One region of the Streptomyces sp. NPDC049970 genome, then DNA from elsewhere that is predicted to be linked to it. Evidence: riboswitches for the same ligand, from Rfam matches in the RefSeq annotation. Region 1 holds a riboswitch; the other holds the start of a gene.

Region 1 (15,064 bases):
CAAGGTGACCGGAGTGGACCACGCGGCGCAGACGGCGCGGCTGCGCACCGAGGCACCGGTGCGGGTCTCCGAGTGCCTCGACGTGTGCGACCAGGCCAACGTCGTCGTCGTGCAGCCCTCCGCCGCCGGCCGGGCCGCCGGAGGCCGGCCGGTCTGGCTGGGACTGGTCAACGACCCTGACGCGACGGAGGACATCGCCGCCTGGGTGCGTGCGGGCGGCCCGGGCCTGGCGTCCAGGCCCGAGATCCTCGACCTCTACACCTTCCTGCCTCCCCGGCGCCGTGCGGCCACCTGAGGCCGGCGGCGCCCGGTGGACCGAGGTGCCGAAGCGGCCGGTCCGCGCGGAGCCGTCCACCAGGCGACGCACGGGGGAGAGGGCACCCGGCATGGCTGATCCGGCTCGGGCGCCCCAGGACGCCGTGGCGGCGGCGATGGAGGACGCGGCCGCCCTCGGGGGTTTCTTCGCCATGCGGACCGGTGGCCCCGGCGAGGGCTGGCACCCCGTCCAGGAGTCGTACGCCCGCGGGTTCGCCGACCTCGCCACGGCCGTCGCCGACCGGTACCGCACCAGGGATCCGCGCGTCGGCGTGTCCATCGCCCAACTGGGGCACGCGGCCCGCCTCTGGTCACCCGTGCTGGCCTGCGCCCTGCTCCACGGGATCGTGCTGGACCTCGACGCCCTGCAACGCGCCGACACCGGCTCGGCACTCAGGCTGCCGCACCCCGCCGGGTGGTACGCCGACCGGCTCCCGCACCGCGAACACGCCCTGAGCACCGAGGTGATGGGGCACCTGGCGGCGTTGGAGGCCGGGCTGGACGTCAAGATCGCCCCCCGCCTGCTGGACGGGAACGCGGCCTCCGCGCTGGCGGGTTCGGCCGGAGTGCTCCTGGCCGCCCGGCCCGGTCTGCGGACGCCGCTCACCCGCCTGGTCACGCGACTGCTCGGCACCGGAAGGCTCGTCGGTACGGGATCCCTGACCGGACCGGACCTGGCCTTCCGCCGTCGCAGTTGCTGCCTGTACTACCGGACACCGGCCGGTTCGAAGTGCGGGGACTGCTGTTTCGCCGACTGAGACGCGCCGGGCCCGTCACTCGGACCCGCGACACCGGCGGGAGGTCCGCCGGGCACCGGCCGGGGCGTGTCGCGCGCCCCGGCCGGCGCCGCCCGGTCGGTCAGGACCCGGACAGCTCACCACGGACCGTGCGTGCCGCGGCGACCAGATTCCCCAGCGCCGCACGGGTCTCGGGCCAGCCCCGGGTCTTGAGACCGCAGTCCGGGTTCACCCACAGCCGCTCCGCCGGGATGGCCTCCAGTCCGGTCCGGAGCAGGTCCGCGGCCTCCTCGGCGCCCGGCACCCGGGGCGAGTGGATGTCGTAGACGCCCGGTCCCGCCTCGCGCGGATACCCGTGGGCGGCGAGCTCGTGGGCGACCTGCATGTGGGAGCGGGCCGCCTCCAGGCTGATGACGTCGGCGTCGAGGTCGTCGATGGCCTGGATGATGTCGCCGAACTCGGCGTAGCACATGTGGGTGTGGATCTGGGTGTCCGGCCGCACGCCGCCGGTGGTGAGCCGGAACGACTCGGTGGCCCAGTCCAGATAGGCGGGACGGTCCGCCGCGCGGAGCGGCAGGGTCTCGCGCAGAGCGGGCTCGTCCACCTGGATGACGGACGTGCCCGCGGCCTCCAGATCGCCGACCTCGTCGCGCAGGGCCAGCGCGACCTGGCGGGCGGTGTCACCGAGCGGCTGGTCGTCGCGGACGAAGGACCAGGCCAGCATGGTGACCGGTCCGGTCAGCATGCCCTTGACCGGGCGGTCGGTGAGGGACTGGGCGTACGTCGTCCAGCGCACCGTCATCGGATCGGGGCGGGAGATGTCGCCGGCCAGCACCGGGGGACGGACGTAGCGGGTGCCGTAGGACTGGACCCAGCCGTGCCGAGTGGCGAGGTACCCCGTCAGCTGCTCGGCGAAGTAGTGCACCATGTCGTTGCGCTCGGGCTCGCCGTGCACGAGGACGTCGATGCCGGTCCTCTCCTGGAAGGAGATCACCTCGCCGATCTCGGCCTCGATGCGCTCCTCGTACCCGGCGGTGCCGATGCGTCCGGCCCGCAGGTCCGCGCGGGCCGTGCGCAGTTCGTCGGTCTGCGGGAACGAGCCGATGGTGGTGGTCGGCAGCAACGGCAGTCCGAAGCGGGCACGCTGGGCGGCGGCGCGCTCCCCGTAGGGGAGGGAGCGACGGCCGTCGGAGCCGGTGACGGCATCGGCCCTGGCCTGTACGACCGGGTCGTAGATGACCGGGGAGTCGGCGCGGGAGGCGAGGTCGGCCTGGTTGGCGGTGATCTCCGCGGCGATGGCGTCGGTGCCCTCGGCGAGTCCCTTGGCCAGAGTGGCGATCTCCCCGGTCTTCTGCCTGGCGAAGGCGAGCCAGCGGAGGATCTCAGGATCGATGTCCTTCTCCGGCGCTGTGTCGAGGGGGACGTGCAGCAGTGAACAGGAGGAGGCGACGTCGACCCGGTCCGCGAGGCCGAGAAGCGTGGCAAGCGTGGTCAACGACTTCCCGTAGTCGTTGATCCAGACGTTGCGTCCGTTGACGACGCCGGCGACGAGCCGCCTGCCCGGCAGCCCGCCGGCTGCGGCGAGGTCGTCGAGATTGGCCGCAGCCGTGTCGGTGAAGTCGAGGGCGAGGCCCTCGACCGGGGCCTTCACCAGAACGGGGAGAGCCTCGCCGAGCCGGCCGAAGTAGGACGCGACGAGCAGCTTGGGCCGGTCGGTGAGAGCGCCGAGGTCCCGGTAGGTGCGGGCGACGGCGTTCAGCTCGGCGGATGTGCGGTCCTGGACCAGGGCGGGCTCGTCGAGCTGTACCCACTCCGCGCCGGCGGCGCGCAGATCTGCGAGAACCTCCGCGTAGACCGGCAGGAGCCGGTCCAGCAGGGTGAGCGGTTCGAAGCCGGCCGGCACCCCGGGGGCGGGCTTGGCGAGCAGAAGGTAGGTGACAGGGCCGACGAGCACCGGCCGGGCGGTGTGCCCGAGCGCGAGGGCTTCCCTCAGCTCGTCCACCTGCTTGGCCGAGTCCGCGGTGAACGTGGTGTCCGGGCCGAGTTCGGGGACGAGGTAGTGGTAGTTGGTGTCGAACCACTTGGTCATCTCCAGCGGCGCCACGTCCTGGGTGCCGCGTGCCATCGCGAAGTAGCCGTCGAGCCCGTCCGCGCGGACCGCCTCACTATGCCGCTGCGGGACGGCACCGACCATCACGCTGGTGTCCAGCACGTGGTCGTAGTACGAGAAGTCACCGGTCGGGACCTCGTCGATGCCGGCCTCCGCGAGCTGCTGCCAGTTGGTGCGGCGCAGTTCGGCCGCGGTGGCGCGCAGCGCGTCGGTGGTGACGTCGCCCTTCCAGTAGCCCTCGATGGCCTTCTTCAGTTCCCGGTTCTGTCCCTGCCGGGGGTAGCCGTGCACGGTGGCCTGGGCCGCCGCGGCTGCGGGCTGGGTTGTCACGGAGATCTCCTTCGCGAGATGAATCCCTGAGATCCCGGGGACGGGACGAGAGCGCGAAGGGGCGGCACACCCGGACGGTACGACAGCGCGCGACTCGACGCCCTGATCCGCCTGGTGTGTACGCCGACCCGCCCTCGAGGTCACCGGGATGTCCGCGCACGGTTCGTCCGCGCGCGGGCAGTTGGCAGGTCTTCGGACTCGCGGGCAGGCCCTCGTGAATGAGGACACCTAATGGCCGTCGCTTCCCAGGCCCGGTTCGTCGGACCCAGTGCGTATGACGGCGGTCGTTCCCGCTCACCGCTGCGGGGCAGTCCCGGAATTCCACCGGGTTCCCTCTTGCGACGCTCCCGCCTGGCGGACGGGGCGAACCAGCTGCGCCGACCACCCTACGGTGCCCTCGGAGCGAGCGGTGCATCCCTTCCGGTATTCGGATGGGTGAGGCGGGACACGAGCTCCGCGCGCCCTGGCTCCGACGGGGCATCGGTGGCCCGCCCGGAACGAGCCCTTCGGGCCTCGGAACGAGGGCGCGCGAATCGCCTTGCGCGGGACGATCCGAGGGGACCGCCACCGTCGGCCGTCGGCCCGGGGCACGACTCGACGGCCCCGCCTCAGGGGCGGTGCCGGGAGCCGAGACAGCCAGGCACGTACCGGCACTGAGGGCTCGTCACTTCCTCCAGAACAGGTGGTGTGCCACCCCGCTCGGGCTGGGAACGACCTCCAGGTGGAACCGGTCGAGCAGCTCATCGGGAGACTCCCAGAGCCGTACCCCGGACCCGAGCTTCATCGGCGAGACCGCCACGTGCATGGTGTCGACGAGGTCGGCGTCGAGGAACTGCCGGATGGTGGTGGCTCCGCCGCCGAGCCGGACGTCCTTGCCCTGCGCCGCCTCGCGGGCCTGTTCGAGGATCCCGGCAGGGTCACCGTCGACGAAGTGGAAGGTGGTGTCGGAGAGGGTGAGCGAAGGACGCTCGTGGTGGGTCAGGACGAACACCGGGGTGTGGAAGGGGGGCTCGTCACCCCACCAGCCCTGCCACTCATGGTCCTGCCAGGGCCCGCGTTGGGGACCGAACTTGTTGCGGCCCATGATCTCGGCGCCGATGTTGCGCGCGTAGTCCCGCGTGAGGTAGTCGTCCAGGCCCCGGCTCCCTCCGGGGTCGGTGCGCATGGGCCAACTCGCCGTGGCGCCGGCCCAGGCGAACAGTCTCTCGGGCTCGACGTGACCGAATGGCCTTTCGAGGGTCTGGTCCTCACCGGCCCCGATCCCGTCGCTCGAGACGTTGAAGTTCTGGACCCTCAGTAGTTGAGCCACCTGTTCCTCCTGTGTTGTCGACGACGATCGTGAGACCTGTGGGGCCGGGGAAACTCATCGCTGCGTCCGTGACGACTCGGAAGAGGACGCCGCGCCCGCAGGCCAGGGGCTGTGGGGGGGCTTCGGCGGAAGTCGAGCGGTCCGCAGGGCTTTGTCGAAGCGTTTCGACGCACCGTCGTCCCTCCGGGCTGCGCGACTTCCGGGGTACTTTGCGGCAGCCTAGGGCCTCGCGAGCGTTTTTCCCGTACCTGTCCGGACCATTGACACCCTGTGGTCCGGGTGCCATCGTCGAAACGCTTCAACGATCATGGCCGTGGGGCCGTTTCCCGCCGGGTGCGGTCGCCGTCGGCCGTGCCCGCCGTTGCCCGCACAGGCAGGCATCGGACGCCTGCCCCGTCGCGACGCGGGGGCCCCGGGCCGGACCCCGCAGCCCGAATCCCGTGAGGACGGACCATGGTGCTCTTCGACAATCCCGTGATACCCGGCTTCAGTCCGGACCCGAGCATCTGCCGCGTGGGCGAGGACTACTACGTGGCGACGTCCAGCTTCGAGTACGTGCCCGGGGTGCCGCTGTGGCACAGCCGTGACCTCGTGCACTGGCGGCTGGTCGGGCACGCCCTGGACCGTCCGTCGCAGGCGGACCTGCCGGACGGCACCCCGTCCTCGTGCGGCGTGTACGCCCCCACGCTCCGGTACCACGACGGAAGGTTCTGGATGATCACGACCGTCGTCGCCGGCGCGGGCACCGTCCTGGTGACCGCAGAGGACGTGGCAGGCCCGTGGTCGGATCCGGTGCCGGTCGGCATCCCCGGCATCGACCCCGATCTGGCGTGGGACGAGGAAGGGCGCTGCTGGTGCGTGTTCTCGCACGACGGGATCCGCGCGGTGCGCATCGATCCGGAGGCCGGCGAACTGCTGGGCGAGCCGGTTGCGGTGTGGTCGGGGACCGGGCTCCAGTACCCGGAGGGGCCGCACCTGTACCGCATCGGCGACTGGTGGTACCTGCTGCTGTCGGAGGGCGGGACGGAGCGCGGGCACGCGATGTCGGTGGCACGTTCCCGCACGCCGACCGGGCCGTTCGAACCGCATCCGGACAATCCCGTGCTGACCCATCGCAGCACCGGCCACCCGGTCCAGAACACCGGCCACGGCGACCTGGTGGAGGCCCACGACGGCACCTGGTGGATGGTGCTGCTGGGAACCCGGCCGCGCGGTGACACCCCGAAGTTCCACGGACTGGGCCGCGAGACGTTCCTGGTGCCGGTGCGCTGGGAGGACGGGTGGCCGCTGCCCGGGCCGCTCGAACTGCGTTCCCTGGCGCCCGCGTTGACCCCGCACCCCTGGCCCGACGAGCCGCACCGCGACGATTTCGACTCTCCGGAACTCGCCCCCTGCTGGGTGTCCCTGAGGCGGCTCGACCCGTCGGCGGCCCGTCTCGCCGAGCGCCCGGGGCACCTGGTGCTGCACGCTCGGGCCGACGCCCTCGACAGGCAGGGCGCGCTCTTCGTGGGACGGCGTCAGCGTGATCCCGACTGCAGTGCGCGGGCGCGGACCGAAGTCGGTGAAGGGGGGATCGGCGGACTCGCGGTACGGCTCGACGAGGCGCACCACTACCAGGTCGAGACGGACGGCCGCACGGTGCGGGCGGTGGCCAGGATCGGCCCGCTGCGCCAGACCGTCGCCGAACGGCAGGTCGCCTCGGGCCCGTTGACGCTGCGGGTCGACGTCACGACGGCCCACGTCCTCCCGCCGACGGTCACGGCCCGGGGTGAGGACGGGGAGGGCGCGGCGACGCAGGGGCTGCGCGTCGGTGGTCCCGACACCCTCCGCCTCGGATACGAGACCGAAGGCGGCGACTTCGAGATACTCGCCGAGCTCGACGGCCGCTACCTCACCACCGAGGTCGCCGGCGGCTTCACCGGACGCGTCATCGGCATGTACGCGACCCGGAACGCCGTCGCGTTCGACTGGTTCGAACTGCGGCCGGCCTGACGGGTGGGCCCGTCGCGCCCAGGGCCCGCCGGGTGGCGCCCGGCGCGCCGTCGGCGCCCGAGCGCGGCGGGTCCGAACCGTGAGGGCCCGGCCCTTGCCGGGAAGCCGTACGGACTGCTCTTGTGTACTCGCAGGTAACGGGCGCGGGCGGCGGGCTCGGCCGGTGTACGGCGTTCACGGGAGCGGTGGCGGAATGGGCTCAGCGGCAGATCAGGGGCAGGACGTCCGGGGCACGCGTCCCGAACGCCTCCCCGAGGGGCTGGCCGACGCGATACGTGCGACGGCCGAGGAGATAGCGGAACTGCTGCGTCGGGCCCCCGACACCGGAGCTCCCGTCCCTGGTCTGGTGTGGACGGTGGGGGAACTGGCCGCGCACCTCGCACAGGCCAACGAGCTGATGGCGGAGATCGCGGCAGGACGGTCCCACCGTCACGGCGACGGCACCCCGCAGGGCATCGCCGCAGCCAACGAACAGGCCCTCGCCGCGTTCGGCGAGCGGGCGGCGGAACCGCTGGCCGCGATGATCGTGGCACAGGCCGACGCGTACCTGGACGCAGCGGCCCGGCGCCCCGGGGACGAGACGCTGCTGACGCCCATGGGTCCGATGAGCCGGGTGGTCCTCGGCTCGTACCTCCTGACACACATGCTCGGCCACGGCTACGACCTGGCCCGCGCGCTGAGGCGCCCGCACATGGTCGACCGGGCCCGGGTCGCGCTGGCGCTGCCGTTCATGGTCGAGGCCATGCCACGCGTGACCGACGCCGCGGCCACGGCGGGGCTGAACGTCCGCTACGCGGTCCGGCTGCGGGGCGGTGGTCGATTCGGGGTGACGTTCGCCGACGGTACGGCCACCGTGGGCCACGAGCTCCCGGACCGCCCGGACTGCACGATCTCCATCGAACCGGTCACGTTCCTGCTCATGGCACTGGGCCGTTGCTCACCCGTCGGCGCCATGGCCAGGGGCCGGGTGTTCGCGTGGGGCCGCAAACCGTGGACCGGGCCGCGGTTCCCGGGGTACTTCAGGGCTCCGTGAGAAGGCGCCGGCCCCGCGGCCCCGGACCGGCCAGGGAGAATCACGCACCTTCGCGGGGCGATCCTGCACGGAGCGGCACCCCCGGCCGACCGGGGCCGATCTGCTGTATTTCCCTCCCTGAAACACGCCTGACGCCGGAGACGGGCGCTGTCGCACGTGTTCACGCAGGATTCCACCGTTGACGGGGTTCCGGGCGGTGATTAACGTCCCTGCCATGTCACCCCGAGCCCACGCAGGCATGATCGACGAACTGGACCGCCTTGTCATCGCCGCGCTCCAGCTCAACGGCCGTGCCTCGTGGAACTCGGTCTCCCGGTGGGTGGGCGTCAGCGAGACCACCGCGCAGCGGCGCTACCAGGCGCTGCGCGAGCGGAAGCTTGTCCATGTGGTCGGTGCGCTGGAGCTGGACCGCACCGAGAGCGGTTCGTCCATGCTGGTGCGCGTTCACGCCAGGCCGGGCAAGGGGCTCGAACTCGCCGAGCTGCTGGCCGCGTGCCCGGAGACCCGCTTCCTCGCCGTCGTCACCGGCACGGCCGACCTGATCGTCGACTTCGTCGCCCAGGACAACGAACAGCTGATGAGGCTGCTCTTCACCGACCTGCCCGGCGCGCACCTGATCACCGGCACCGAGTGCGTCGCCGTCATCCGCAACTTCACCTCGGCGGCCATGTGGGACACCGGCCTGCTGCCGCCGGAGGCCGTCGAGGACCTGCGGCCCGCCACGCTCGCCCCACCCTGCGACCGTGACGACTGGGACCAGGCGCCACAAGCGCTGTCCGGTCTCGAACAGGCCGTGGCCGACGGTCTCGCCGAGGACGGCCGGCTGCCGGTCAGTACGCTGGCCCGCCGGCTGGAGCGCAGCGAGTCCAGCGTCTCGCGGGCCATGGACCGGCTGGTGGAGCGCGGAGTCCTGCACTTCCGGACCCTCGTCGACCCGGCACTCCTCGGGTACCAGGCGGAGTTCATGGTGTGGCTGTCCGTCGAGCCGGACCGGCTCGACGCGGCGGGACGACAGCTCGCACGCCATCCGGGCACCAAGTTCCTCGCCGCGGCCACCGGCAGGTTCAACCTGGTCGGCCACATGGTCCTGCCCCGCCGGACCGACCTGTTCCGCTACACCGGTGAGGTCATCGGTGCCCTGCCGGGACTGAACGCCTCCGACGTCACGGTGCACCTGGCCACCGTCAAGGGTGCCTGGACCCGGCTGGACCAGTCCGGCTGAGCCCCGGCCGGGCGAGCCGCCGCACGGACACCCCGTCGTGCAGCGGACCGGACCTCTCCCCGTAGTCGTACATCTGAACATCCCTAGCCACGTACACCCGCGCGACCGGTACCTCCGGCACGTGCCGCCCGGCCGTGCCCGTAGCCGGCGCCCGCCTTTACGCGGTGGCGGGCCCGTGACCTGGACGGAGCCCCGAGCCCGCGCCCCCCGACCCCGAGCCATACCGGAGACCACCATGCCGACGAACGAGCAGGACCCCGTGACGCAGAGCTGGCGGTGGCCCGAAAGCGAATGGCGGCGACACGTCGAGGCCGTCCGAGCAGGACGCCCGCTGCTGCCGGAGCGCTGGCCTGACGGCGCCCGGGTCGCGGTCGCCCTCTCCTTCGACCCGGACCACGAGACGATCCCCCTGCGCGACGGCCTGACCAGCCCCGGGCTGCTCGCCCAGGGGGAGTACGGGGCTCGGGTCGGCGCACCGAGGGTCCTGGACCTGCTCGCCCGCTTCGGGATCCCGGCGACGTTCTTCATGCCGGCCGTCTCCGCGCTGCTCCACCCCGACGAGGCCCGCGCCTACACGCGCGACGGCCACGAGATCGCGGTCCACGGCTGGATCCACGAGCGCAACACCCTGCTCGGAGCCGAGGACGAGAAGGAACTCGTGACGCGGGCCCTCGACACGCTGACCGATCTCACGGGACAGCGCCCGACCGGTATCCGCACACCGTCCTGGGACTTCTCGGACTCGACCCTGCGGACCATCCTCGATCTCGGCTTCGACTACGACTCGTCGCTCATGGCGGACGACGAGCCCTACGAGATCCTGGCCGCCGGCCGGCCCACCGGCCTGGTCGAGATCCCCGTCGACTGGATCCGCGACGACGCCCCGTACTTCACCATGGACCGCTACGGCGCGGTCCGCCCCCACAGCCGCCCCCGCGACGTGCTGGAGATCTGGACCGACGAGTTCGACGCCGCCTACCGCGCGGGCGGCGTCTTCCAGCTCACCCTCCACCCGCACGTCATCGGCCACCGCTCACGGCTGGTCGTCCTGCGCGAACTGCTGGACCACATCGGCGCGCACCAAGGCGTCTGGTACGCGACCCACGCGGAACTGGCCCAGGCCGTCCGCACCGCGACTCCTCCCCACGAGATCCCGGAGCACACGTCATGAGCACCGAGTCCCCCGCGGCCCCGGCCGCGAACACCAAGCACAAACTGAGCGGCAAGCAGCGCAAGGCCATCGTCGCCGGCACGATCGGCAACACCGTGGAATGGGTCGACTGGGCCCTCTACTCCATCTTCGCCAAGATCATCGCCGACGAGTTCTTCCCCTCCGGCAACGGCGCGGTCGCCCTGCTGTCCACCCTCGCCGTCTTCGCCGTCGGCTTCGTCATGCGGCCCGTCGGCGCGGCCGTGCTCGGTGTGTACGCCGACCGGCACGGCCGGAAGAAGGGCATGACCCTGACGGTCGGACTGATGGCGGGCGCCGCGTTCGTCATCGCCCTGACCCCGAGCTACCAGTCCATCGGGGTGTTCTCCCCGCTGGTGCTGCTGGTGGCCCGGCTGGTCCAGGGATTCTCGGCCGGGGGCGAGTTCGGATCCTCCTCGGCGTTCCTCGTGGAGTCCGCCGCCGTCGGACGCCGCGCCTTCGCCGGGTCGTGGCAGCAGGTGTCGGTCGCGGGCGGGGTGCTGATCGCCTCACTGCTGGGAACCGTCACCACCTCCGCCCTCAGCGACGATGCCCTGCACGCGTGGGGATGGCGCCTGGCCTTCGTCGTCGGCGGGCTGCTCGGGCTGGTCGGCCTGTGGCTGCGGGTCTCGGTTGAGGACACCGAGTCCTTCACCCAGGCTCACGGAGAGGGCCGTACGCGCTCCAACCCGCTCAAGGCGATGCTCGTCGAGCACCCCGGGGCCGCGCTGCGCGTCGCGGGGATCACCGTCGCGGGCACGCTGACGTACTACATCTGGGTCAACTACCTCCCGACGTACGCCAATCTCACCACCGGTATCCCGCTGAGCAGCGCGCTGCTGTCCCAGACGCTCTGCCTGATCGTCTTCGTCGTCCTGCTCCCCTTCGTCGGCCTGCTCTCCGACCGGCTCGGCCGCAAGCCGACCATGGCCGCCTTCGCGGGCGGATTCGCCCTGCTGGCCTGGCCGTTGCTGCATCTGCTGGGTGACAGCTTCCTCAGCCTCTTCCTGGTGCAGCTGATCGGGATGCTGCTGATCCTCGGCTACTCCGCGAACTGCGCGGTCATCATGGCCGAACAGTTCCCCGCGGAGATCCGGGCCACCGGGATCGCGCTGCCGTACGCGCTGGCCGTCGCCCTCTTCGGCGGCACCGCTCCCTACCTCACCACCTGGATGCACGAGAGCGGTCACAGCGACCTGTTGTGGCTCTACGTCGCCGGGGCGTCGCTGATCTCGTTCCTCGTCTACGTGACGATGCCGGAGACCAAGAACAAGGAGTTCCACTGATGCGCCACGTCCTCGTCACGGGTGCGGCCGGGGGAATCGGCCGGGCGATCGCGGAGGTGTTCGCCGCAGAAGGCGCAGCCCTCACCCTCGCCGACCGCGACCGGGAGGCTCTCGATCCCGTCGCCGCACAGCTCGGCGCTACCGCCTCCGACGTCGGCGCGCTCACCGTCGACCTGACCCGTCCGGAGGCCCCGGCCGACCTCGTCCACCAGGCCTGGGCGGCGCGCGGACCGGTCGACGTCCTGGTCAACGCGGCCGGCGTCTACCCCTCCCTCGACATGGCCGACGTGTCCGCAGCGGACTGGGACCGGCTCTTCGCCGTCAACCTGCGGGCTCCCGTACTGGCCACCGCCGCCTTCTCCCGGCTGGCCGTCGAGCACGGCCTGCCCGGCGCGGTGGTCAACATCTCCTCCGGCTCGGCGCTCCGGGCCCGGCCCGGTGGCGGCCCCTACGCCAGTTCCAAGGCCGCGCTGGAGATGGCCACCCGGGCGGCAGCCCTCGAACTGGGCCCCCACGGCATCCGGGTCAACGCCGTCAGCCCCGGGTTCGTCCCGGTCGACAGCGCCTGCAACCCCGTCTCCGAGCAGTACGCCGCCGCGATCGGCTCCAACCCGCTCGGCAGGGCCGGGACTCCCCAGGACATCGCCCGCGCCGTGCACTGGATCGCCGGCCCGTACGCCTCCTGGATCACCGGCGAGATCCTGCGGGTCGACGGGGGATCGAGCACCGGCGCACTTCATCTGCCCCGGATCTGGCCACCGGAGGGTTCGAGGCCGGCCGGCGCCCCGCACCACTCCACAGCCGTACCCGCATCACCGCCGAGGGCGGCCACGAAGGGACACCCCGCATGAGCAGCGACAGCTACACCGTGGTCGGAGCCGGAGCCATCGGCGGGACCCTCGCCTTCAGCCTGGCCCGGGCTGGTCACCGGGTCCAGCTCATCGACACGGACGCGGCGCACGTGCGGGCGATCCGCGAGCAGGGGCTGACCGTGGCCCGTGGCGGGCAGCGGGAGAGCGTGCCCGTCGAAGCGGCGACACCCGACGCGTACGACGGCACCGTCCACCGCGTGCTGCTGGCCGTCAAGGCACAGGCCACGGAGGCCGCTCTCGACTGGATCGCCCCGAGGCTCGCTCCGGACGGCTGGGTCGTCTCGTTCCAGAACGGCTTCAACGAGGAGCTGATAGAGAACCGGATCGGTCCGGAACGCACCGTCGCCGCCTTCGTCAACATCTTCGCCGACGTCATCGAGCCCGGGGTGATCCTCGACGGGGGCGCTGGGGCCCTGGTGGTCGGTGAGTGCCGGGGTGCGGCCGTCTCCGAGCGGGTCGGCGCACTCGTCGCCGACCTGCGGAGCTGGGGGCCGGCGGTGGCCAGCGACAACGTCGAGGGCTATCTCTGGGCCAAGGCGGGCTTCGGCGCCATGCTGGCGGCCACCGCACTGGCGGACGCGCCGATGGCCGAGCTGATCGACCGTCATCCGTCGGCCATGCACGCGGTGGCCGGCGAGGTCTTCGACGTGGCCGACGCGCTGGGGGTGGAGCTGGAGGCCTTCGACGCCTTCGAGCCCGGTGCGTTCCGGCGGGGCACCGACCCCGCCGTACGCCGCGCCGCCACCGGGCGCCTCACCGCCTGGCTCGCCACCCAGTCCAAGGACCGCAGCGGCATATGGCGCGACCTGGCGGTACGCCGTCGGCCGGTCGAGGTGACCACGCACTACGCGGAGGTCTTCGCCCAGGCCGAGCGGCACGGGGTGGCCACCCCGGTCCTGCGCTCCGTCATCGACGGCCTGCGGGAACTGGAGCGCGATCCGGACCTGATGGCGGAGTCGAGGCTGGACGCCCTCGACGACCTGGCAGGCCCTCCGGCCCTCGTCCCACTCACGGGCGGGTACGCCGGCAGCCCAGACCGGGAGAGGGCCACCGCGCTGGGGGAGTGGCTGGACGCGCACCGGGAGGAGATGGTCGACGACCTGGCCGCGTACACGTCGCAGGGCAGTGCCAGCGACGACCGGGAGGCGCTCGCCGCCTGCCTGACGTGGCTGCGCGGCTGGCTCGACGGCGCCCTGGGCACCCCGCAGGCGGAAGAGGTCCTGGAACGCGAGCGGACGGGAGACATCCTGATCCGCCGCTACCCGGGCGCCGGGGACCGGCCGGTGCTCCTACTGGGCCACTACGACACGGTCTGGCCCACCGGCACCCTGGACCGGTGGCCGTTCCGGCGGGACGGCGACCGGATCACCGGCCCGGGCGTCTTCGACATGAAGGCCGGACTGGTGCAGGCGGTGTGGGCCCTGCGGGCGCTGGACGCGCTCGGTCTGCCGCGTCCGGCCTGCACCCTCATGCTGAACGGCGACGAGGAGACCGGAAGCCTCACCTCCAGCGAGGACATCGTCGCCGAGGCCCGGAACAGCCGCGCCGCCCTGGTCTTCGAGGCCGCGGCCGACGGGGCCGTCAAGACAGCGCGTAAGGGGGTCGGCCTGTTCACCGTCACCGTCACCGGCCGGGAGGCACACGCGGGCCTCGACCCGCAGGCCGGTGCCAGCGCGGTCGACGAACTCGCCCACCAGATCGTGCGGCTGGCAGACCTGCGTGACCTCGGAGCCGGCACCTCGCTCAACGTGGGTGTGATCGAGGGCGGCACCCGCAGCAACGTGACGGCGGGCCTGGCGGTCGCCCGGCTCGACGTCCGGGTGGCCACCGCAGCCGAACAGGACCGCATCGGCGCGGCGCTGGCCGGGCTACGACCGGTGGACGGGCGTACGTCGGTGGAGGTGACGGGCGGCTGGAACCGTCCCGTCTTCGAACGCACTCCCGCCGTGGCCGAGTTGGCGGAGCTGGCCCGGTCATGTGCGGCGGAGCTCGGCTGCGACCTGCGCGAGGCGGCGGTCGGCGGCGCCAGCGACGGCAACTTCGTCGTGGCGGCGGGAGTCCCGGTGCTGGACGGCATCGGCGCGGTCGGCTCCGGAGCCCACGCCCGCTCGGAGAACACCTCGGTGGCCGGCATGGTGGAGCGCGCGGCACTGACGGCGATGGTCCTCACCACGCTGTCCGACGGCTGACCTGCGACCGCCGACGGCTGATGTCGACCGGCACGGGGAGGCCCACCTGCGTCTCCGCCGTCGGCGTCACCGGAGACGCCGGTCGGCTCCGGGTTCCGCGTCCGAGCCGCTTCCCGCCGGTCCGTCCAGGGCGTGGAGGTAGGCGGAGAGCCGACCGGCGGCGTACAGCTGGGCCACTCCGCGCGACGTGAGGTCGCGCCGCCATGGTTCCAGGGTCCCGGCCAGCACGTCCAGGCTGCCGGCGTCGCGGAGCTCTCCGAGCACGGTGGCGACGGCGGCCAGGGGCCGGCCTCCCCGCCGCAGCAGGTGCGCCAGCTCGGCGTCGCGCACGTCCCGCGCGAGGTACTGGCGGTGCCCGGTGCGCGGGTCACGTCGCGGGGTGAGGACTCCGGCGCGTTCCCAGGCGCGCAGAGTGGCCGGGCCCAGCGCGAGGTGGCGGGCGAGTTCACCGACGCTGTAATGCCTTCGAGTGCCGGCCAC
Region 2 (15,064 bases), on a different contig from region 1:
GCGGGATGACGGGCAGGTCGGTTCCCGTGAGGGCGTCGAGGGAGACGATCACGGCTGTCAGCACGAGGAGCCAGAGCGCGAGCGCCCAGTTCCCGATGCGGGCGGCGCCCGCGGCGGTCTCTTCCGGGTCCGTCCCCGGCAGTGGCGGCCTGCCCGCCTCCGGGAGGCGCCGGAGCCCTCTGACCACGGCACGCCTCCCAGCTTTTCGTCGCTATCGCCCCACTTGTTCCAAGCTACCCGTCCTCCGGTCAGCGGTCCTGGCGTCGGTCCGCGGCTCGGCGTCCGCCGGGACGACAGCGGAGAGGAAGGAGGTCGTACGGCGCAGGGTGAAGCCCAGCTTCTCGTACAGCCGTACGGCTGAGGTGTTGGCGGCGGCCGCGTGCAGGAAGGGTGTCTCGCCGCGCTCCCGGATGCCGTGGGCGACGGCACGGACCAAGCGGCCGGCGAGCCCCTGGCCCCGGACGGACTCGTCGGTGCACACGCCGCTGATCTCCGTCCAGCCGGGCGGGTGCAGCCGCTCCCCCGCCATCGCGACCAGGACCCCGGCGCGGCGGATCCCCAGGTAGGTGCCGAGCTCCACGGTGCGGGGCAGGAAGGGACCCGGGCGGGTGCGCGCGACCAGGTCGAGCATCTCCGGCACGTCCGCGGGGCCGAGGAGCAGGGCCTCCGGCTCGGGTTCGGCGGCCACGGAGTCGTCCACCAGCTGCACGCCCTCGGCCCGGAAGACGATCTCCCAGTCGGCGGGGGGCGGCTCGCGGAAGGCGGTGAGGGTGACGGACTTCCCGGGTCCCGCGAGGAGGGCGACGTCGGCCCAGTCCCGGGGTTCGGGGTCGTCGGGCAGGGCGAGCCACGGAGTGACGTCGGGGTGGTAGCGCAGGACCCTGCCACGCCGTTCGGCGAAGCGGGCGTGCGGCCCGGTCAGTGAGGCGCGGACGGGATTGTCCAGCGGATGCCCCTGAGGCACGGGGGCCGCGGCCCCGGGATCAGCCGGCTTCCCGGGTACGGAAGGATTCGCGGGCGCGGGCCCGTCCACGGGCGCGTGCGGGTTCGCGGACTCGTTCACGGGCAGGGGTGTGGCCTCGGACATGGGTTCTCTCGCTCCGGTGGTTTCGGCGACCGACGACAGGGGTGGAATGCCGATTCACCCTGCACCTATTCCCCGGGGCCGAGCTGTTCACGAGAGCGCAACCAACGCGGCCGGCACTCCCGGGGCTGACCGGGTCGGGGGGCGGGTACGGGTACCGATACGCGGAGGTTCGGTGAATCGTGCACCGGCGCCCCGGATCCGCCCCCAACAGGCTTCCGCCTGTGGCACCCTGGATACGGCCGCCCCACCGGGCTCCCCCGTACCGGTGGGGCGGTTTCGTGCGCTCCCGCCCGCCCGGGGCCCGGACGCGACGGCCCCGGAGAGCGATCGCGGCGCCTTCCGGTCGGCATCGCCACCGGCGTGACTCCGACGGACTTCTCCACCACACGAGTCGATGCCTTCCGGCACGCGCCCGAACGCGGGACGCGCCGGCTCCGGGCGCTTCTGTTGCGGCGGCGTTTCAGCTTCGTGGCCACGTGCGCGACCTGCTTCCGTCCCCGCACCGGTGGCCTCTACGGTCCGTGAACAGTACGCCGCCGCGCGTCGCCTCTCGTGCTCGCGCGGGCACCCTCCGAACCACCGTGCGAGGTATGACATGAGCCAGCCCGTCGACTCCGTCACCGCGGGGCACACGCCTGAGGACCACGACCGGCAGGACGCCGGGGCCGCCTGGTCCTTCGAGACGAAACAGATCCACTCCGGTGCGGTCCCCGACCCGACGACGGGCGCCCGGGCGGTGCCGATCTACCAGTCGACGTCGTTCGTCTTCCGCGACACCCAGCACGCGGCAGACCTGTTCTCGCTGGCCGAGCCCGGCAACATCTACACCCGGATCCACAACCCCACCCAGGACGTCCTGGAGCAGCGGGTCGCCGCGCTGGAGGGCGGGGTCGCCGCCGTCGCACTCGCCTCCGGCCAGGCCGCCGAGACGCTCGCGCTGCTGACGCTGGCCGGCGCGGGGGACCACATCGTCTCCTCCGCCTCCCTCTACGGGGGTACGTACAACCTGTTCCGGCACACCCTCCCCCGGTTCGGCATCGAGGTGTCGTTCGTGGAGGACCCCGACGACATCGAGGCATGGCGTGCCGCGATCCGGCCGGGCACCAAGGCGCTGTTCGCGGAGACGCTCGGGAACCCGCGCGGCGACGTGCTCGACATCCGGGCCGTGTCGGACGTGGCGCACGGGGCGGGGCTACCGCTGATCGTCGACAACACGGTGCCCACCCCCTACCTCCTGGGGCCGCTGGAACACGGCGCGGACATCGTGGTGCACTCCGCGACGAAGTTCCTCGGCGGGCACGGCACGACGATCGGGGGTGTCGCCGTGGACGGCGGCACCTTCGACTTCGGTGCGCACGCCGAGCGGTTCCCGAACTTCCACGCACCCGACCCGAGCTATCACGGACTGCGCTACTGGCCGGACCTCGGGCCCGGCGCCTTCGCGGCGAAGCTTCGGGTACAACTGCTGCGCGACCTCGGCCCCGCCCTCTCGCCGCACTCGGCGTTCCTGCTGCTCCAGGGTGTGGAGACGCTGAGCCTGCGTCTGGAGCGGCACACCTCGAACGCGCTGGCACTGGCCCGCTGGCTGGAGGCACGCGACGAGGTGTCGGCGGTCCACTACGCGGGCCTGGAGTCCAGCCGCTGGTACGAGGCCGGGCAGCGCTATCTGCCGCGCGGCGCGGGTGCAGTGCTCGCCTTCGAGCTACGGGACGGGGTGGAGGCGGGCAAGCGGTTCGTGGACGCGGTCGAGCTGTTCAGCCACCTCGCCAACATCGGTGACGTGCGGAGCCTGATCATCCACCCGGCCTCCACCACGCACAGTCAGCTGACCGAGGAGGAGCTCACGGCTACGGGGGCGACCGCGGGGCTGGTGCGGCTCTCGGTCGGTCTGGAGAACGTGGACGACCTCAAGGCCGACCTGGAGGCAGGGTTCCGCGCCGCCGAGGCGGCGTCCTGAACCGGATCGCCGCGCCCCCGGCGCTCCCCCTCCCGCCGGCCTCCGGAGGCCGGCGGGAGGGGGATCCGCCCGGCCGCCGTTCGTGGGTGACGCTCGACGGGCCGCTCGGACTCGAGTCCGGGGCCACGCTGCCGGGCGTACGGCTCGCCTACGAGACCTGGGGTCGCCTCGCCGCGGACGGCGCGAACGCGGTGCTGGTCCTGCACGCGCTGACCGGTGACAGCCACGCCGCGGGTCCCGCCGGCCCCGGACACCCCTCGGCCGGATGGTGGGACGAGCTGATCGGGCCCGGCCGCGCGCTGGACACCGACCGCTGGTACGTCGTCGCGCCGAACGTGCTGGGCGGCTGCCAGGGCAGCACCGGGCCCTCGTCCGTGCGCCCCGGCGCCGTCCGGGGCTCCGCCTTCCCGTCTCTGACCATCCGTGACCAGGTGTCCGCGGAGGCGAGGCTCGCCGACGCACTGGGAATCGGCAGGTGGGCCTCGGTGGTCGGCGGTTCGATGGGGGGCATGAGGGCGCTCGAATGGGCGGTGAGCCGCCCGGACCGTACGGGGTCCCTGCTGGTGCTCGCCGCCCCCACCGCGTCCTCGGCCGAACAGATCGCCTGGGGCGGTCTGCAGATCTCGGCGATCCGGGCCGACCCGGGCTGGCGCGGCGGCGACTACCACGACGCGCCGCCCGGCTCGGGTCCGCACCGGGGACTCGGGCTGGCCCGGCAGATCGCCCATGTCACCTACCGCAGCGAGCCGGAGCTGGCGGCCAGGTTCGGGAGGCGGGCACAGGCCGGTGAGGTGCCCTCGCGGGGCGGGCGCTACCAGGTGGAGTCGTACCTCGACCACCACGCGGCCAAGTTGGTGCGCCGTTTCGACGCGGGCAGTTACGTCACGCTCACCGAGGCCATGAACGGTCACGACGTGGGTCGGGGCCGCGGCGGCGTCGCACGGGCCCTGCGCCGGGCGGACATGCCCGCCCTGGTGGCGGGCATCGACTCCGACCGGCTGTACCCGCTCGCCCAACAGGCGGAGGCGGCGGCCCTGCTGCCGGGCGCCGACCGCCTCAGGACCATCGAATCCCCCTGCGGTCACGACGGGTTCCTCATCGAGACCGGCCAGGTCGGTTCCCTCGTGCGGGAGTTGCTGGCAGCCGCCCACTGACCCCTCCGACGGACCGCACAGCCCGCCCTCCCCTCCGGCCCCCTCCCCCAGGAGCACCCATGAGTTCCGAACCGCAGTCCGAAGCCGCCTACGACCGGATGCGGTTGCGGCAGTGGTCCCGCGGCAGCGCGCGAGCGGCGGGTATCGACCGCCGTGATCTGCTGCGGCTGGTCGCCGCGGCCTCACTCGCCGCTCCACTGGTCCCGGCCGCCGCCGCCCCGGCCCGTGCGGCGGTCACGTCGCCGGGGGTGGTGAAGCCGCTGCCACCGGAACTGTTCACCGTGCGCGGCACCAACGCGGAGACGAACTTCGCGGCGCTGCGGGACACCGGGCTGCTCACTCCCGCGGACCGCTTCTTCGTACGCAACCACACGGCGACCCCTCTCATCGACCCGGCCGAATGGAAGCTCACGGTGTGGGGCAGCGGGCTGAGGGGCGGGCCGGTGGACTTCTCGTACGAGGCGCTGCGGGCCCTTCCGGCGGTCTGCCGCACCGCGTTCGTCGAGTGCGCGGGCAACGGCCGGAGCCTCTTCACCTCGCAGCAGGGCCGGCAGGTCAGCGGCACCGCCTGGACCCTCGGCGCGATCGGGACGGCTCGCTGGCGCGGGGTGCGGCTCGGCGATGTGCTGCGCCGGGCGGGCATCGGCCCGAACGCCGTGGACGTGCTGCCGCGCGGCCTGGACGCCGAGGTCGTCAGCGACGGCACGAACCTGGGCCGGGTCCGCAGGCCGCTGCCGGTGGCGAAAGCGCTGGACGACGTGCTCCTCGCGTACGAGATGAACGGCGAGCCCCTGCCTCCCGACCACGGCGCCCCGGTCCGCCTGATCGTGCCGTCCTGGGTGGGCATCGCCAACATCAAGTGGGTGGGCGACATCGAGGTGAGCGCCGAACCGCTGCTGACTCCGTGGAACACAGGCCTGTACCGGCTGTTCGGACCGGGGTACCCGCCCGAGGGCAGTGCGCCGCTGACCCGCCAGACGCTCAAGAGCGCGTTCGAACTCCCGCCCGGTGCCTCGTTCGACGCCGGCCGCAGGCACCTGCTGACCGGCCGGTCCTGGTCGGGTGGCGCCCCGGTGCGGCGGGTGGAGGTCAGCACCGACGGAGGCACCGTGTGGCGCGCGGCCCGGCTGCGCGACGAGCCCCGCGCGGGGAGCTGGGTGCGGTGGACGGCCGACTGGGTGCCCCGGACCGCGGGCCCCGGCGTGCTGCTCGCCCGGGCGACGGACCGGTCGGGGCGTACCCAGCCCGCGACGGCGGCCCACAACACGCAGGGCTATCTCTTCGACGCGGTGGTGAGGCATCCGGTGACCGTCGTCTGACGCGCTATTCGGCGCGGCCCGCGTAGTACGTGGCGATCATGTCCTGGTCCCCGTGTCCGGCCGCCTCCGCACGGGTGAACCGCTCGGCGGAGGCGGCGACCAGGTCCAGCCTGACCCCGGACGCCTCGGCGGCGTCCAGGATCAGCCGGGTGTCCTTGAGCGCCGTGGAGAGTGCGAAGCTCGGGCCGAGGTCGCCCGAGAGCACGGCGGCCGACTTGCCCTGCAGATACGGCGTGTCGAGCGGTCCCCCCTTCATCGCGTCCAGGAAGAGCCGCGGGTCGAGCCCGAGGCCCTCGGCGAGGTTGAGGCACTCCGCCACGCTGTTGACCATGTTGATCACCCAGGTGTTGGCGACGAGTTTGAGCCGGGTGGCCGCGCCCGGTTCGTCGCCGACCCACAGGGTGCGCTGTCCGATGGCCTCCAGCACGGGCAGTGCCGTCGCGCGGGCACCGGACGGGCCGGCGACGAAGACGGTGAGCGCGCCCTGCTCGGCGGGCTGCTTGGTGCCGGACACCGGGGCGTCGAGGTAGACCAGGCCCAGGCCGGAGGCCCGGTGCGCGAGGTCGGCCGTGGCGTCGATGCCGACGGTGGAGCACTGCAGCCAGATCTGCCCGGGGCGCAGCCCGGGTGTCGCGGCGGTGAGCGTCTCCGTCACGGACCGGCCGTCGTTCAGCACGGTGAGGACGACGTCGGCGCCGCGCACCGCTTCCTCGGCGGTGCCGGCCACCGTGGCGCCGTGCGCGGCCAGAGGCTCCGCCTTGGCCCGCGTGCGGTTCCAGACCCGGACGGGGAGCCGGGCCCTGAGCAGGCTCAGGGCCATCCCGGATCCCATGATCCCGGTGCCCAGGACCGCGACGGTCGGCGTGCCCGGGGCTGCGTCCGCGGAGTGCGGGGTGGTCATGGGAGGTTCCCTTCGTCGATGCGGACCGGTCACGGGACCGGCGGGTCTCAAGCCTGCCGCAGCGCGGTGTCAAGTACGGCGCCGTGTACGGCTCTGGCGAGTCGCGCGCCCCAGCGCGAGCGCGGCCCCGCGAACGGTTCGCCGGGCCGGTCCCCGGGGTCGGGCGCGGCGACGCACACCGCGTCGGTCGGTGTGCCGGAGCAGTCGAGTCCGGCGTCCAGGAGCGCCTGGACCTTCGCCTCGGTGGCGGTCGCCACCGCGTTGACGAGAGCGGCGTCGCAGAGGGCGACGGGAAACGTGACGACGATGTTCACGGTGCCCGGCGGCAGCGGTCCGACGGAGCCCTCGGCAGGCACCGCCGCCCACCCCCGTACTCCGAGCCCCCCGGTGACCGTGGCCCTCACCCCGCCGTCGTCCGCGGTGGTGTACGCGGTCACGTCGGCGGCCGTCATCAGCCCGGCGCCGGGACCGGTGAGCCCCTCGGCCGCCGCGATCTCCGCCAGGTGGCGGTCGGGGTCGAGCCGGGGATAGCCACCGGGCACCTGGGCGTTCAGGATCCAGCCGCGTGGTCCGATCCCACCGCCGAGCACGGCGCTGCTGCACACCCGCCAGCCGGTTCCCAGCCGCCAGACGAGGTGGTGGAGGCCGACGCCGTCCTCCTGCCGGGCCAGCAGTTCGCCGCGCTGCCTCGGCAGGTCGATACGTGCGGAACCGATGGCGCACCCCCGGTGCAATGGCCCGCCGACGGTCGGCGAATGCGCGTCAATCATACGGTCGGGCCGGGGCGCGGGAAGCGGCGCACCCAGGAGGGCGCTCACCCGAATGGCGTAACCCGGGCCGTGGGCCGCGAGCCGCGTGGAGCGGGGCCACCGCCCATCCCGGGTGTCCCGGACCGCTCGCCGACCGGGCCGGGAAGTTGCAGCGTCCAACCGGGTGAGGCGCGATGGAATCCGGACGCGCCTCCCCTGCTGGACCCACCTACAGGACGCGCCCGGGCGAGGAGGAATCGGCATGGGAGCCGCTGACGGTTTCACGGATTCCGGAGAACTCGACGGTCTGACCGTCTACGACAGTGACGGCGAGAAGGTCGGCACGGTCGGGCGGGTGTACGTCGACGACGACACCGGCAAGCCGGACTGGATCACGGTCAAGACCGGCATGTTCGGCATGAAGGAGAGCTTCGTTCCGCTCGCCGGAGCCCGGCGTGTGGGGTCCGACCTGCACATCTCGCATCCGAAGGAGCGCGTCAAGGAGGCCCCCCGGGTCGACGCGGACGCGCACCTGTCCGTCGCGGAGGAGGAGGAGCTCTACCGGCACTACGGGCTGAGCAGGAAGGGCACCGGGACCGGCGGTGACGGGCGCACGGCCTCCGGGACCGGCACGGCGGCCATGGGCGCCGCCGGAGCGGCCGGGGCCGCCGGCGCGGCGAAGGGCGGCCGGACGAAGCCCACCGACACCACAGCCGGCATGGGCACCACCGGTGCCGGCGCGGGTGGGCACCGCGACATGGACACGTCCTCCACGTCGCGCCCGCTCGCGGGAGCCGGAGCCGAGCGGTCCGCCGGGGGCGCCGGTGGCCAGGAGGAGATGATCCGGTCCGAGGAGCAGCTCCAGGTCGGTACGGAGGAGTACGAGAGCGGCCGGGCCCGCCTGCACAAGTACGTCGTCACCGAGAACGTCACCAGGACGGTGCCCGTGTCGCACGAGGAGGTACGCGTGGTGCGCGAGCCTTTCCAGCCGGACGAGAAGGCGACGGGTACCGCGGGCCGGACCGACCTCGGTGAACAGGACGTCGAGGTCACCCTGCACGCAGAACGAGCCACCGTCCGCAAGGAGGCTGTCCCGGTGGAGCGGGTCCGTCTCGAGACCAGCAAGGTCACCGAACAGAAGGAAGTCTCCGCCGAGATCCGCAAGGAGAAGATCGACTACGCGGACGGCAAGGACATGGGCAGCGGCAAGGACATGGGCGGCGAGTTCGGCCAGGGACGTCGTCGCTGACCCCTCACACAGCGGCCACGCGCCGCACGACCACAGCGAGGGGCGGACCCGGGAGGTTCACGGGGCCGTCCCTTCGTCGCGTCGCCGTGCTCCGGGGACGGCGCGGCCCGGCAGGAAGCGTACGGCGGGCCGGCCGTCCGGTCCTTCCGGTGTGACGACGGCGCGCACCCGGTAGACGTCGGCGATGAGTTCCTCGGTGATGACCTCCGAGGGCGTTCCGCCGGCCACCACCCGGCCTTCCCTCATCACGGTGATCCGGTCGCAGAACATGGCGGCCAGGTTGAGGTCGTGGAGCGCGACGACCGCGGTCACGGGGAGCGCGGCGACCAGGGACAGCAGCTCCAGCTGGTGCTGGATGTCCAGATGGTTGGTCGGCTCGTCCAGCAGGAGTTCGCGCGGCTCCTGGGCGAGTGCCCGGGCGATCTGGACGCGCTGCCGCTCGCCTCCTGACAGGGTGTGCCAGGACTGCCCGGCGCGGTCGGCGAGTCCGGTGCGCGCCAGCGCATCGCGTACGGCGGCCTCGTCCTCGGGCCCCGGCGCGGACCAGGCGCGCCGGTGCGGGATGCGGCCGAGGCGTACGACGTCCAGGACGTTCAGGTCGACCTGGGTGACCGCGTGCTGGTCGACCACGGCCACACGACGGGCCACGGCTCTGCGGCCGGTGTCGGCGAGGGTGCGGCCGTCGAGGGTGACCACGCCCGCGCCGGGGGTGAGTACGCCCGCCATCACCCGCAGCAGGGTGGTCTTGCCCGAGCCGTTGGGACCCAGGAGGCCGACGGTGGCGCCGGGCGCCGGCGAGACGCTCACCCCGTCCAGCACGATCCTTCCGCCGGCCTCCCTGCTGACCCGTGCCGCCCGCAGGCCCTCGCCCGGAGACACGGCCGCGGGCTTCTCCCGCGTCACGCGCTCCTCCGGGTGCGGTAGAGGACCAGGACGAAGGCGGGCACCCCGATCAGCGAGGTGACCACCCCCACCGGCACCTCCTGCGGGTCGAGGACGGTCCTGGCCAGGGTGTCGACCCAGACCAGGAACACGGCCCCGGCCAGTGCGGTCACCGGCAGCAGCCTGCGGTGCCCCGAGCCGGTCAGCGCCCGGGCCGCGTGCGGCAGCACGAGACCGACGAAGCCGATGGCGCCCGCCGAGCTGACGAGGGCCGCGGTCAGCAGCGCGGTCGTGCAGAGCAGCACGATCCGGGTGCGGGCGACGTGGACCCCGAGTGCGGCGGCCGCGTCCTGGCCGAAGGCGAAGGCGTCGAGGGTGCGGGCATGGCCGAGGCAGATCAGCAGCGTGACGGCCAGGACGGCGGAACACAGCCACACGTCGCTCCAGCCGACCCCGCTCAGGGAGCCGAGCAGCCAGAACAGGACGCCGCGTGTCTGCTCCGCGTCGGCGGCGGTCATCACGACGAAGGAGGTCAGGGCGGAGAAGAGCTGCATGGCCGCGACGCCGGACAGGACGACACGGTCGGTGGAGCCGCCGAGGGTGTGGCTGAGCAGCAGCACGAGGGCGAAGGAGAACAGGGCCCCGACGAACGCGCCCGCCGAGACGGGCACCGCTCCCCCGCCGACGCCCAGGACCACGACCACGACCGCCCCGGTGGACGCGCCGGAGGAGACGCCGAGGACGAACGGATCGGCCAGCGGGTTGCGCAGCAGGGACTGCATCACGGTGCCGCACACCGCGAGCCCGGCCCCGCACACCGCGGCGAGCAGGGTGCGGGGCATGCGCAGGTTCCAGATGATGCCGTCCCGGATGGGGGTCAGCCGGGCCTCTCCGACGCCGAGGTGGGAGGCCACCGCGGACCACACGTCCGGGACGGAGATGCGCGCGGGGCCGATCGTGACGGCGACCGCGACGGACAGGAGGAGCAGGGCCGCACCGGCGGTCCACACCAGGCCGTCGCGCAGGACACCGGATCCGGCCGCCCGGCCGGTGGGCGCCGACTCGGGGGCGACGGTCGGCGCGGGTCGGGTGTCCGTCACTCCGCGAGTCCGAACGAGCGCAGCCCGGCCGCGACGCGTTCCACGCCCTCCACGGTCCGGATGCCGGGGTTCATGGCCTGGCCGCTGAGCAGGACGTACCGCTTGTGCCGCACGGCGTCCATGTTCCTGGTGGCGGGGTTGGACTCCAGGAACGCGATCTTCTTGCGGGCGCTCTCGGCGGTCTGCGACTTTCGGGTCAGGTCGCCGATGACCAGCACGTCGGGGTTGCGGTCCGCGACGGTCTCCCAGTTGATCTGGGGCCACTCCTCGTGCGTGTCGTCGAAGACGTTCTCCGCCCCGAGTTCCCCGGTGATGATGCCCGGAGCCCCGCAGCATCCCGCCAGGTAGGGGGATTCGGAGTTGGCGAACCAGTAGAGCAGCGTGGCGTCGGACGCGTCGGTCCGGGTGGTGGCCGCCGTGATCCGGGCCCTCAGCTCGGAGACGAGCGCGTCGCCCCGTTCCGGGACCCCGAACAGCCTTGCCAGGTCCCGCACTTCCGTGTAGACGCTGTCCATGGTCAGGGGCTCGGTGCGGGAACCGTCGCCGCTGCCGCTGTTGTCCTTGGCCGTGCAGTCGGCGGGCGAGACGTAGGTGGGCACTCCGAGGTCCTCGAACTGCTCGCGGGGCGCCACACCGCCCTTGCCGAGGGTCGACTCGAACGAGGCGCTGACGAAATCGGGTTCCAGGCCGAGGACCTTCTCCGACGAGGGGCGGTTCTCCGCGATGCGGGGGACCTTCGCGTTGGCCTTCTCCAGCCCCTCCATCACCGGGTCGGTCCAGGTGGAGGTGCCCGCCAGCCTGTCCTGGAGGCCGAGCGAGAGCAGGATCTCCGTCGATCCCTGGTCCAGGGAGACCGCGTGGTGCGGGGCGGCGGCGACGGTCACGGTGCGTCCGCAGTTCCTGAGCGTCACCGGGTAGCCGTCGGCGCCCGCGCCGTCTGCGGAGCGGGAGGAGCCGCCGCCGTTGCCGCCGCAGGCGGCCAGCAGGACAAGTCCCGCGATGAGCAGGGTGGTTCGGCGTACGGCGGTGGCTATGGGCGGCACGGAGTCCCTCGGCGTCTCTGGGCTCTTGCGCGAAGCCCGGTACGGAGTTCCGCTCCCGGTGCGGAAGCGGGTGCCAGCAGGTCTTCGGACTCGGGTTCGTCCGGGCGGAGCGCCTTCCCGGGGCACCCGAGGGTGTCCCAGTGGCCGTGGCCCCGCCCGTCCCCCTCACCGCTGCGCGTCAGCTCCGGATTCGCACCGGATTCCCTGACTCCACGTGGAGTACGACTGGCTTCTGCAAGTTATCACGCGGTGTTCCGACGGATTCCGGGACCGTGCCAGGAACGGCGGCGGGTGCGGCGGAGTCCGTCCCCGCGCACCCGCCGCCGGACGTCTCAGGGGTGGGGGCGAACCGATTCGCCGCCGGTCGCGGACGACTTCCCGCACCGGCGCGAGAGCACCGACACGGTTCCCCAGTAGGCCAGCAGGACGGCACGGAGGACCAGGATCTCCAGGCTCTCGCCCACCAGGCCGCGTGCCGTGCGGAGGCCGCTCATCGGGCCTCTCCCCCACCGGCGTGCCAGGATGCCCGGGGATCGTCGTACGCGTCGGCGTAACCGGGTCCCGCGATCGGCCAGTCGGCCAGCAGCTCGGCGGGCAGGGCGAAGGAGCCGGCCAGTTCCTGTGCGTGCGCGGCGACGGTCGCGACCAGTTCCTCGGCGGTCTCCGCGAGGGACTCGACCTGATCGCGGCTCAGGAACCCGGCGGCCAGCAGGTCGCCGCTGTTGCGGGCCACCCACTCGACGGCGAACAGCCGCTCCAGCTCCCCCAGCCGCTCCTTGGCCGCCCCTTCCGGCAGAGCGGAGCGCGCGTCGGAGAACGCCTCGGCGGCCTGGAGGTACGCGAAGGCCTCGACACCGCGCAGGGCCGGCCCCGAGGCCGCGTTCCACCGCCCGAGGGCGTCGGCGTCGGGCACCCGCAGCGCCCGGGCCCTGGCCCGGGCGAACCAGGTGTCCCGCACCGCGGCGAGGAGGGTGCGCAGGAAGCGCGGGTCGCTCAGGTCGCCGGGCCCAGGGACGGCGGTGGACTCCCGACCGGGGTCGGCGGCGAAGAGCATGTCGGCGGCCGCCTTGGCGTACAGGGCGATGTTGTCTCCCTCCGCGGTGATGGCGCCCTCCACCCCGGTGACCAGCTCGGTCATGCCGTTGTTCTCCAGCAGGGCCTGAGCACCGCAGCGTTCGCGGCTCTGCACGATGACCTCTCGGGCGCGCCAGGTGATCCAGGCCTTCGCCACGTCGACGAGCGTGCCGGCCTCCGTACGGCCGCTCTCGTCCGTACAGCTCTCCCACCGGTCCTGCGCTCTGAGGTGCAGGAGGCTCATGGCGAAGACCGTGGCCATGGCCGAGGCGAGCGGCCCGTGGTGGGTCCGGTAGGCGTTGACCGGCACCTTCGGTGTGCCCCGGGAACCGGAGACGAGCCGGTGGCCGCCGTACCGCACCGCGACCGCCAGGGTCGCGCGGGCCGAGCCCGCGGCGCAGGCGCTCATGGAGATCCGGCCGGGGGTGACCCGCCCGATGGTCGTCAGGAAGCGCCGCCGCCTGTCCCCGGGCCCGGTCCTGAACTCGCCCTGCGCGCCCGCTCCTTCGCCGTCGCCGAGCAGGGCGTCCCGCGCGAGGAACAGCTGGTCGAACGAGGTGAGGCAGTGGTCGACGGGGCTGCCCATCCGCGCCGGCAGCTGCCGGACCCGTACGCCCGGCAAGGGCCGCACGTCGTCGGTGAGCCGCACCAGGAAGAGGCGTACGCCGTGGTCCGTGCCGTCGGCCAGCAGGCGGGCGGCGACCAGACCGGACTTGGCACCGCCCGCGGGGCCGGTGTTGGGCATGAACTTCTGCGCGCCCGCGTTGGGGGTGTGCAGGACGAATCCGTCCCGTTCGCCGTCGTAGGTCGCGGTGGTCTCCATGGCCGCAGCGTTGTTGCCGTGGGCCACCTCCGTGCAGAGGTAGGTGCCGATGCGCCGCATGGAGAGGTAGTCGGAGAGGTCGCGGCGGCCGGCTCGGTCGTGGTCGAGGAGACTGCCGAGGAACAGGTTGTAGTGGATGCCCGCGACGGTGGTGAGCGCGGGGTCCACCGGGCCGAGCCAGGCGTGCAGGGCGGCCAGCGCCCGGAGGTCGGCGGCGAGGCGTGCTCCGCTGTCGAGCGACCGGTTGAGGATGCGCAGCCGGTCGTAGGCGAGTTCCAGTCGCTCCTCGGGTGTTCCCCCCGCGGGGCGGCGGAACGGTTCTGTGCTGATCAGCCGCTGCCAGAAGCCGTGCTCACGACGGAATTCGGGACCGAGGAGGACGCCGGTCAGCAGATCGGCGGTGGAGGGTGGGGCGGAGTCGGTAAGGGTCACGGTCATACCGAGTTGAACGACCGGGGTGGGGCGAGGACACCCTCGTCACCCGGGGGCAGGGACGCTGGTCAGAGCCGCTGCCAGCTCCGCCCGGTCGGGAGGCAGGGCGCCGGACCGCCCCACCGTGACGGCGGCGGACGCCACCGCGTGGCGCAGCACGTCTCCCAGCACGGCCGTGTCCATGGACCGCAGCCGGGTGCGGCCCCGCTCTCCGAGCAGCCCGCGCGAGGCGAGGGCGTGCAGCGTGCCGGACATGAAGGCGTCGCCGGCCCCCACCGTGTCCGCGACCCGGACGGACGGCGCGCCGACGCGCACCACCGTGTCGCGCAGGAACGCCAGCGCGCCGCCGGCACCCGTGGTGAGGAGGACCACGGCCGGCCCGGCGCGCAGCCAGCGGGCGGCGGCGTCTTCGGGTTCCTCGTCCGGGTACAGCCGGCGCAGGTCCTCGTCGCTGGCCTTGGCGATGTCGCAGACCGCGACGAAGCGCTCGGCCCGGCGTACCGCTCGGGCGCGGTCTCCCGTCAGCCCGGCACGCACGTTGGGGTCGTAGCTGACGGTCGCGTCCGTCCGCAGCGTCTCCACCAGGTCCAGGACGGTGGCCGCGCCCGGTTCGAGTCCGGTGGCGAGGGAGCCGGTGTGGACGTGCCGCGGCGGCTCCCCCGGCCGCTCCACCGCGCCCAGGGTCCAGGTGATGTCGAAGCTGTACGTGGCCCGGCCCTCGTCGTCCAGTTCGACCGTGGCGGCCGGGGTGGGCGCCGGGCTCCCGTCCGTCAGCACCCGCACCCCCGCGGCGGCGAGGTGGTCCCGGATCAGCCGCCCGTGGGCGTCGGGGCCGAGCTGGGTGACCAGCGTGGTGGCGCGGCCGAGCCTGGCCAGTCCGTACGCGACGTTCGCGGGGCTCCCGCCGGGGTGGGTCCGCTCCGGCGCGCCGGGAAGCCGGACGACGTCGGCGACGCATTCACCGATGACCAGCAGGGCGGGGCTGTCGGGCATGGGCGGTGGTTCTCCTGGGGGCGCGGGCGGCGGTGCGCGGTGGGGCACGGCGGTCGCGGGACGCGCCGCCGCCGATCTGCCCGGTGCGTACGGGCCCGCGGGGACCCGGGGTCCGGCGGGCCGCGGGGACGCGTCGCTCAGGAGGCGCCCTCGCGTCCCTCGTCCCCGTACCGGCGTTCGAACTTCGCGACCTGGCCCTCGGTGTCGACCACCCGCGCCCTGCCCGTGAAGAAGGGGTGGCTCTCGGCGGAGATCTCGACGTCGACGACGGGGTAGCTGTTGCCGTCGTCCCAGTCGATGG

What was found. Region 1 has a riboswitch for cobalamin ahead of metE (5-methyltetrahydropteroyltriglutamate--homocysteine S-methyltransferase). Riboswitches for the same ligand answer to the same signal wherever they lie in the genome.
Region 2: another riboswitch for cobalamin. It lies ahead of AB0I83_RS22885 (ABC transporter substrate-binding protein); the one in region 1 lies ahead of metE (5-methyltetrahydropteroyltriglutamate--homocysteine S-methyltransferase).

What each region holds. Positions count from the first base shown of each region.
Region 1 is NZ_JBFALP010000006.1:317,235-332,298, reverse strand. It holds gene AB0I83_RS14955 ((2Fe-2S) ferredoxin domain-containing protein) at 1-295, shown strand, start outside; gene AB0I83_RS14950 ((2Fe-2S)-binding protein) at 387-1,073, shown strand; gene metE (5-methyltetrahydropteroyltriglutamate--homocysteine S-methyltransferase) at 1,174-3,492, opposite strand; cobalamin riboswitch at 3,675-3,863, opposite strand; gene AB0I83_RS14940 (dihydrofolate reductase family protein) at 4,157-4,801, opposite strand; gene AB0I83_RS14935 (glycoside hydrolase family 43 protein) at 5,255-6,793, shown strand; gene AB0I83_RS14930 (maleylpyruvate isomerase family mycothiol-dependent enzyme) at 6,987-7,826, shown strand; gene AB0I83_RS14925 (Lrp/AsnC family transcriptional regulator) at 8,065-9,048, shown strand; gene AB0I83_RS14920 (polysaccharide deacetylase) at 9,284-10,219, shown strand; gene AB0I83_RS14915 (MFS transporter) at 10,216-11,523, shown strand; gene AB0I83_RS14910 (glucose 1-dehydrogenase) at 11,523-12,374, shown strand; gene AB0I83_RS14905 (2-dehydropantoate 2-reductase) at 12,371-14,584, shown strand; gene AB0I83_RS14900 (MerR family transcriptional regulator) at 14,651-15,064, opposite strand, start outside.
Region 2 is NZ_JBFALP010000014.1:67,367-82,430, reverse strand. It holds gene AB0I83_RS22935 (PP2C family protein-serine/threonine phosphatase) at 1-187, opposite strand, end outside; gene AB0I83_RS22930 (GNAT family N-acetyltransferase) at 212-1,087, opposite strand; gene AB0I83_RS22925 (bifunctional o-acetylhomoserine/o-acetylserine sulfhydrylase) at 1,683-3,044, shown strand; gene AB0I83_RS22920 (homoserine O-acetyltransferase) at 3,050-4,198, shown strand; gene AB0I83_RS22915 (sulfite oxidase) at 4,258-5,517, shown strand; gene AB0I83_RS22910 (NAD(P)-dependent oxidoreductase) at 5,522-6,418, opposite strand; gene AB0I83_RS22905 (adenosylcobinamide amidohydrolase) at 6,466-7,188, opposite strand; gene AB0I83_RS22900 (PRC and DUF2382 domain-containing protein) at 7,430-8,416, shown strand; gene AB0I83_RS22895 (ABC transporter ATP-binding protein) at 8,474-9,295, opposite strand; gene AB0I83_RS22890 (iron chelate uptake ABC transporter family permease subunit) at 9,316-10,323, opposite strand; gene AB0I83_RS22885 (ABC transporter substrate-binding protein) at 10,395-11,441, opposite strand; cobalamin riboswitch at 11,499-11,686, opposite strand; gene AB0I83_RS22880 (hypothetical protein) at 11,774-11,935, opposite strand; gene AB0I83_RS22875 (acyl-CoA dehydrogenase) at 11,932-13,776, opposite strand; gene AB0I83_RS22870 (carbohydrate kinase) at 13,816-14,763, opposite strand; gene AB0I83_RS22865 (type B 50S ribosomal protein L31) at 14,901-15,064, opposite strand, start outside.